DNA from 2 places in the Peribacillus sp. NPDC056705 genome. Region 2 is predicted to be linked to the other one. Evidence: a T-box and tRNA genes for the amino acid it is inferred to sense, from the RefSeq annotation. Region 2 holds a T-box; the other holds one or more tRNA genes.

Region 1 (3,385 bases), on a different contig from region 2:
CGACCAGTTGCTGTAACTCGTCATTGGACCTGCATTGACATCCCATATTGTTCACAATTTGCCGCCCCTTAGAAAATTTATTATTTGTTGTGCACTTAAATAGTGGTTTTTTATTTATTACCATATTTCATTGATATTATTTAGAAAAAGTACGAAGCGGAAAATAAATAGAAGTAAGGTTAAAGGATCTAATTTCCTAGTTGATAACGGGACTAGTGCATCATGTCTCAATTTGAACATTCTAACAACACAATAACACACTCCTATGCAGAACATGATTCTGCATTGCTTTGGTGGTGTTAAAGACAAAGAAAAACAACAACATATACAGGCAACAGTCAAGCAGTAAGACAGCTAAGCTAACGCCATGTAAAAAAATCAGGAGCAACTTCCCTGATCTTTAAAGAAGATCTAATTGAAAAAAGAAGGAATTAGACGCTCTCAGACGGAAATATAGACCCTACGAATATTATTAAGCTTTCATTTGTCTTTCACACTTGATGGAAAGTAGGAAAAGCCATGGGAAAATCGAATAGTTTACAAGAAATCTATAACGCCAACCGTCCAGAAAATAATGAACTTTTCCGAGCGATACAACAGCATCTGCAAATGAAGCATCCAGACAAACGAATGACAGCTACGAGAACATTGCAAATAATTGTGGCTGATAGGGTTTCATTCGGAGAGCTGCGTAATTTGGAAGCCCGCCTTCTTCACAGTCAATAAGGATCTGTTGTTTTATAAGCCCTTCGATAATTTTAAACACAGAAAGGAACTCATCAATGAAAGTATCTCTAAAAAAATTCTAAAACATTCGTCTTAATCGTGCCACTTGTGACATTGGCTTTTTGATGCTCAACCAAATCTAGTAATCTAGCTTAAATCAACATGTCACATGTAAGTTGGTTCGTTTCGTAAACTCAGCAACATTCATTCCCAATCACTTTTGCCTTTGTAATAGCCTGTTTTCGTTTTACTCAATTTGAGTACGGATTTACTTTCAATTGGTGAGTTAAAATGCTCATAAGATAAAGATTGACAACATTTTTATCGTGACTCATACTAGAAATGAATTAATGACAGAATATTAAGAATAGTGGAGGGGTAAGTATGAATAAGATTTTTGTTCCTAACGCAATCACCACTTTAACAAATCTTTTCTACAATTCGACTACAATGAATGAGTATTTAGCGATGAGAACCGCTCAATTCTACATTGAAGACCTGAAGCTACTGCAAGACGTGGAAGCTGTTGCCCTGGCAATCGAAAATCAAAATGCTTTCGCTTTAATGTCTAAATTTAAATTATTTGATTATAAGGCTGCCGAAGAAATTGAAATCGCACTATCCTCTTCTGGCTATACGGAAGCGGAGCTAAATGCTATTAATATTGAAATCTAAATTTATTGTTTTGGAACGAATGGGAGAGTTAATGCTCTTTCCATTCGTTTTTTATTTTCATCATTAGAATAAACGTACTCTGTACTATTGCTGATCAAATAATTTTTAAATGGAGAATATTTCTTATCACTCCCCGCAATATCTGTGGCACCTGAATTCATGTATCGCCTTCATTCTTGAGTGATGAAAAATCAATGCACAATAATCCCGCACATTATTTGTACATATGTTATAGTGCGGCATAAACACAAAAAAGCTTCACACAATTAAGTGTGAAGCTTTTTGTAATAGCGATTCTTCGCTATTCTTGATACCGGTGGCCGGGGTCGAACCGGCACTCCAGAGGAACACGATTTTGAGTCGTGCGCGTCTGCCAATTCCGCCACACCGGCATGTATGTTGGAGGCGGCAACCGGAATCGAACCGGTGGTAAAGGTTTTGCAGACCTCTGCCTTACCGCTTGGCTATGCCGCCAACGTTTTTGGAGCGAAAGACGGGATTCGAACCCGCGACCCCAACCTTGGCAAGGTTGTATTCTACCACTGAACTACTTTCGCATATGGCTGGGCTAGAAGGGATCGAACCTTCGCATGACGGAATCAAAATCCGTTGCCTTACCGCTTGGCTATAGCCCATTAACGTTGTAATCATTATACCATGTTTTATTAAATGGGGCGACTGATGGGAATCGAACCCACGAATGCCTGAACCACAATCAGGTGCGTTAACCACTTCGCCACAATCGCCATTATAGGATTGAAATTGGCAGGGGTAGTAGGAATCGAACCCACACTGGAGGTTTTGGAGACCTCTGTTCTACCTTTAAACTATACCCCTGTAATAAAGATGGTGGAGGGGGGCAGATTCGAACTGCCGAACCCGAAGGAGCGGATTTACAGTCCGCCGCGTTTAGCCACTTCGCTACCCCTCCGCATATGGATGAAACATGGTGCCGGCAAGAGGACTTGAACCCCCAACCTACTGATTACAAGTCAGTTGCTCTACCAGTTGAGCTACACCGGCACTACTATGGTGGCTCAGGACGGAATCGAACCGCCGACACAAGGATTTTCAGTCCTTTGCTCTACCGACTGAGCTACTGAGCCAAACAATAAAATGGCGGTCCCGACGGGAATCGAACCCGCGATCTCCTGCGTGACAGGCAGGCATGTTAACCGCTACACCACGGGACCATAGATTGCGGGGACAGGATTTGAACCTGCGACCTTCGGGTTATGAGCCCGACGAGCTACCGGACTGCTCCACCCCGCGACGGTAATAATGTTACTATTATGAATCAAGTTTTCGTGTTGAGCGTTTCAATGGGATGAATGATCAATCCTTTACACAGAAACAACCTGATCTTATTGAATAATGGTGGAGGATGACGGGATCGAACCGCCGACCCTCTGCTTGTAAGGCAGATGCTCTCCCAGCTGAGCTAATCCTCCAATATGTTGTCTAAATGGTGACCCGTACGGGATTCGAACCCGTGTTACCGCCGTGAAAGGGCGGTGTCTTAACCGCTTGACCAACGGGCCAGGTATAAATGGCGGAGAGCAAGGGATTTGAACCCTTGAGACAGGGTTACCCGTCTACACGATTTCCAATCGTGCTCCTTCGGCCACTCGGACAGCTCTCCAATAATGGCTCCGCAGGTAGGACTCGAACCTACGACCGTTCGGTTAACAGCCGAATGCTCTACCACTGAGCTACTGCGGAACAATATAAGCTTGGCGGCGTCCTACTCTCACAGGGGGAAACCCCCAACTACCATCGGCGCTGAAGAGCTTAACTGCCGTGTTCGGAATGGGAACGGGTGTGACCTCTTCGCTATCGCCACCAAACATGTAAGGAACGTTGTTCCTTCAAAACTAGATAATAAGAAGGTATTTCATTTTTTAAAAAGCGTTGGTTAAGTCCTCGATCTATTAGTATCAGTCAGCTCCACATGTCGCCACGCTTCCACCTCTGACCTATCAAC
Region 2 (3,385 bases):
GATCCCTGGGCCATATACGAGCAGCGGCTTCATCGTTGATCCGTTTGATCGCAGTGATGCGGTAGCATGGTTCGTCTGTTCCCGTTTGAAATCACGGCCACCTACGAAACTGATGATTTTTCCTGTTTTATTTTCGATTAGAATGGCCCCGGCTTCAACGGGCTCACTCACCGTTTTCATTTCTTTCGTATCAGGATCGACGACTTGTGCCGTTTTATCGTATCCGTAATTCGGATAGTTTTTCGTTACTTCCTGCATTTTATCATATATCTTTTTATTGACCGTCGTATAGATCTGATAGCCGTTTTGACGCAGCTTACGATCGGCAAGTGCAACATATTGATCTTTTAAATCATCATTCTTTAAATCTTTCTCTTCATATCCATCTTCTTTTGCCAGACTGACAGAAAGGATTTCGATGGAGCGTTTTTCGATTTCATAGGTGAGCCATGGATATTTCTCGGATGGCATCTCCGTTTTGCCGATAAAGTCTTTTGTTATGTCGTATGCGACTGCTTGATCATACTCTTCTTTTTTTATGTATCCGTTACTATACATCCGCTTTAAAACGGTTTTCATCCGGTTTATGCCGGGCTCTTGATTTTCTTTCAGTGTACCTTTCTGGGTATATGGTGTATATCCGAAAGGGCTTTGCGGCAATCCAGCGATAAACGCTGATTGGGGCAGTGTGAGATCTTTGGCCTCCACGCCAAAAATACCTTCAGCGGCGGACTCGACTCCAGCAATGTTACGGCCAGAAGAGTTTCGTCCCAAAGTGGAGACGTTTAAGTAGGTTTCCAAAATCTCTTCTTTTTCAAAGAACTTTTCGACCCGGAGCGCAAGCAGGATTTCTTTTGCTTTCCGTTCAAATGAAACCTCGTTGGTCAGGACCTGGTTTTTAATGAGCTGCTGTGTTAATGTACTTCCTCCCGATTGGACGTTTGCATTCGTAAATTCCTGGTAAATGGCACGCAGGATAGCTTTTGGGACAACCCCGTCATGCTCATAAAAATACTCATCTTCTGTAGCGATGACTGCATTTTTAAGATACTCGGAAACTTTATCGATGGACACTTCTTCACGCTCAAGGTCACTCTTAAGCTTGCCCAAGTATACTTCATCTGCAAAGTATACCTCAGAGGTCTCTTCATAATTGTAAATGTCTTTTTTCAAATCTTCTTTTGAGCGTACTGGCTCATCATTGACGAGGGCAGCGAAATAGCCGGCTCCGACGCCGCCGGCGAATGAGAATCCTAGGATCCCGACAATAATGAGGATCAGCGTTAAATTCCAAATGACTTGGTATGTAACCCGCGCGTTCTTTTGTGTTTTTTCATTTTGAAAAAAACGGGTCAGCTGCTTCCAGACAGTTTGAAATCTATCTTTTTGATTATTATTCATCGTATCATACCCCCTGAAATCACATATATTATAGCATATAACAGGTAGGGGAAAGGGCATCTTTCTTATTTTTCTATAATCTGTAAGGGTGATGTTGACAAGGATTCTTATGTATGATAAAAGTTTATTAACAACAATAAAATGATGAAATGATCGCGATGATAGGACCCAGTAGTCAGACTATCCCTGTTTCAGAGAGCCGGTGGTTAGTGGAAATCGGTACAAATGGTATGATGAATTACTTCCTGGAGCATTTGCTGTGAAATGATTAGTAGCAGGAAACGGTTGACGACCGTTATTCGTCTTGAGCGGAGGGCATATTATGTCCTCAAGTTGGGTGGTACCGCGAATTCATTCGTCCCTTCATATTTATGAAGGGGCGTTTTTGTGTGTTTTTTGCGGTTTTTTTCTAAGATGAAGGAGGAATATTTAATGGAATTGCTTAAAGACCTCGAGTGGAGAGGGATTATTTATCAACAAACGGATGAAGAAGGTTTTAAGGACCTTTTAGAAAAAGAAAAGATTTCTTTATACTGTGGTGTCGATCCAACTGCGGATAGTATGCACATCGGACATTTATTGCCATTCTTGACATTGCGCCGTTTCCAGCAGCACGGTCATCGTCCACTTGTGCTAGTAGGCGGTGCGACTGGACTTATCGGTGATCCAAGCGGTAAAAAAGAGGAACGCCAGCTGCAAACACTGGAAAAAGTGCTTTATAATGCAGACTGCATAAAAGGGCAGCTATCCCACATCTTTGAATTCGACGGTGATAATGGTGCGGTCATGGTCAATAACTATGACTGGATAGGTAAAATCGATATGGTTACATTCTTGCGTGATTACGGGAAATACATCGGCATTAACTACATGCTGGCAAAAGATACGGTTGCTTCCCGCTTGGATACGGGGATTTCCTTTACTGAATTTGCGTACACGATCTTACAAGGAATTGATTTCGGTCATTTATACAGCAATTTCAACTGTAAATTGCAAATTGGCGGCAGTGATCAATGGGGCAACATTACGACCGGTCTTGAAATGATCAGGAAATCCAATGATGAGAATGCTAAAGCATTCGGTATGACGATTCCGCTCGTAACGAAAGCGGATGGAACGAAATTCGGTAAAACGGAAGGCGGAGCGATTTGGCTTGACCCGGAAAAGACGACTCCGTATGAATTTTACCAATTCTGGATCAATACAGCCGATGCTGATGTTGTGAAATACCTGAAATTCTTCACATTCCTATCTCGTGAGGCGATTGAAGAGTTAGAGCAATCCGTACAGACCGAACCGCATTTGCGTAAAGCGCAAAAAGCATTAGGGGAAGAAATGACCCGTTTGATTCATGGTCAGGAAGCTCTAGACCAAGCAATCAAAATCTCTGCCGCCCTATTCAGCGGTGAGGTGAAGAATTTAAGTGCAGCGGAAATCAAATTGGGCTTTAAAGATGTCCCTAGCTTCGAACGTGAAAGCAAAGAAGATATCGGTTTGGTCGATTTAATCGTAGAAGCGAAAATTTCGCCATCCAAGCGTCAAGCCCGTGAGGATATTCAGAATGGGGCAATCTCCATAAATGGGGAGAAAGTGACTGATCTGCAATATGTAGTGACGGAAGCTGCCAAGATTGAAGGGGAGTTCATCCTCGTTCGTCGCGGCAAGAAGAAATACACATTAGTGAAATGATAATTCAAAGCCCGGCTGAATCCCAGCCGGGCTTTGTCATGCAAAGGTGTTTAGGTGCAAAAAAAAGCCCATCCAAGGATGGGCTTTTTTGAAGTTATTAACGAGAGTAGAACTCAACGATAAGAGCTTCGTTAATTTCAGCAGGCAATTCAGAACGTTCTGGTAAACGAGTGAAAGTACCTTCTAATTTCTCAGCATCGAAAGTAAGGAAATCAGGAACGAAGTTAGTTGCTTCAACTGATTCTTTGATGATTGAGAAGTTGCGTGATTTTTCACGAACTGCGATTGTTTGTCC

The links. A T-box is a leader RNA that pairs with one kind of tRNA and senses whether it is charged. The one in region 2 lies ahead of tyrS (tyrosine--tRNA ligase), so its partner is inferred to be a tRNA-Tyr.
Region 1: it has a tRNA-Tyr gene. The T-box ahead of tyrS (tyrosine--tRNA ligase) is inferred to sense a tRNA for this amino acid. The anticodon was not compared.

Annotation. Positions count from the first base shown of each region.
Region 1 covers NZ_JBHTYI010000004.1:17-3,401, reverse strand. Annotated here, with positions in the region: gene glsA (glutaminase A) at 1-46, opposite strand, end outside; gene ACFRAK_RS06750 (hypothetical protein) at 520-726, shown strand; gene ACFRAK_RS06745 (hypothetical protein) at 1,111-1,401, shown strand; gene ACFRAK_RS06740 (hypothetical protein) at 1,404-1,562, opposite strand; tRNA gene ACFRAK_RS06735 (tRNA-Leu) at 1,713-1,793, opposite strand; tRNA gene ACFRAK_RS06730 (tRNA-Cys) at 1,802-1,875, opposite strand; tRNA gene ACFRAK_RS06725 (tRNA-Gly) at 1,884-1,958, opposite strand; tRNA gene ACFRAK_RS06720 (tRNA-Gln) at 1,962-2,036, opposite strand; tRNA gene ACFRAK_RS06715 (tRNA-His) at 2,072-2,147, opposite strand; tRNA gene ACFRAK_RS06710 (tRNA-Trp) at 2,165-2,238, opposite strand; tRNA gene ACFRAK_RS06705 (tRNA-Tyr) at 2,249-2,332, opposite strand; tRNA gene ACFRAK_RS06700 (tRNA-Thr) at 2,349-2,424, opposite strand; tRNA gene ACFRAK_RS06695 (tRNA-Phe) at 2,432-2,507, opposite strand; tRNA gene ACFRAK_RS06690 (tRNA-Asp) at 2,519-2,594, opposite strand; tRNA gene ACFRAK_RS06685 (tRNA-Met) at 2,600-2,673, opposite strand; tRNA gene ACFRAK_RS06680 (tRNA-Val) at 2,777-2,852, opposite strand; tRNA gene ACFRAK_RS06675 (tRNA-Glu) at 2,868-2,942, opposite strand; tRNA gene ACFRAK_RS06670 (tRNA-Ser) at 2,952-3,043, opposite strand; tRNA gene ACFRAK_RS06665 (tRNA-Asn) at 3,049-3,123, opposite strand; rRNA gene rrf (5S ribosomal RNA) at 3,133-3,248, opposite strand; partial or broken rRNA gene ACFRAK_RS06655 (23S ribosomal RNA) at 3,313-3,385, opposite strand, start outside.
Region 2 covers NZ_JBHTYI010000002.1:262,553-265,937, forward strand. Annotated here, with positions in the region: gene ACFRAK_RS03700 (transglycosylase domain-containing protein) at 1-1,401, opposite strand, end outside; T-box leader at 1,551-1,767, shown strand; gene tyrS (tyrosine--tRNA ligase) at 1,834-3,090, shown strand; gene rpsD (30S ribosomal protein S4) at 3,188-3,385, opposite strand, start outside.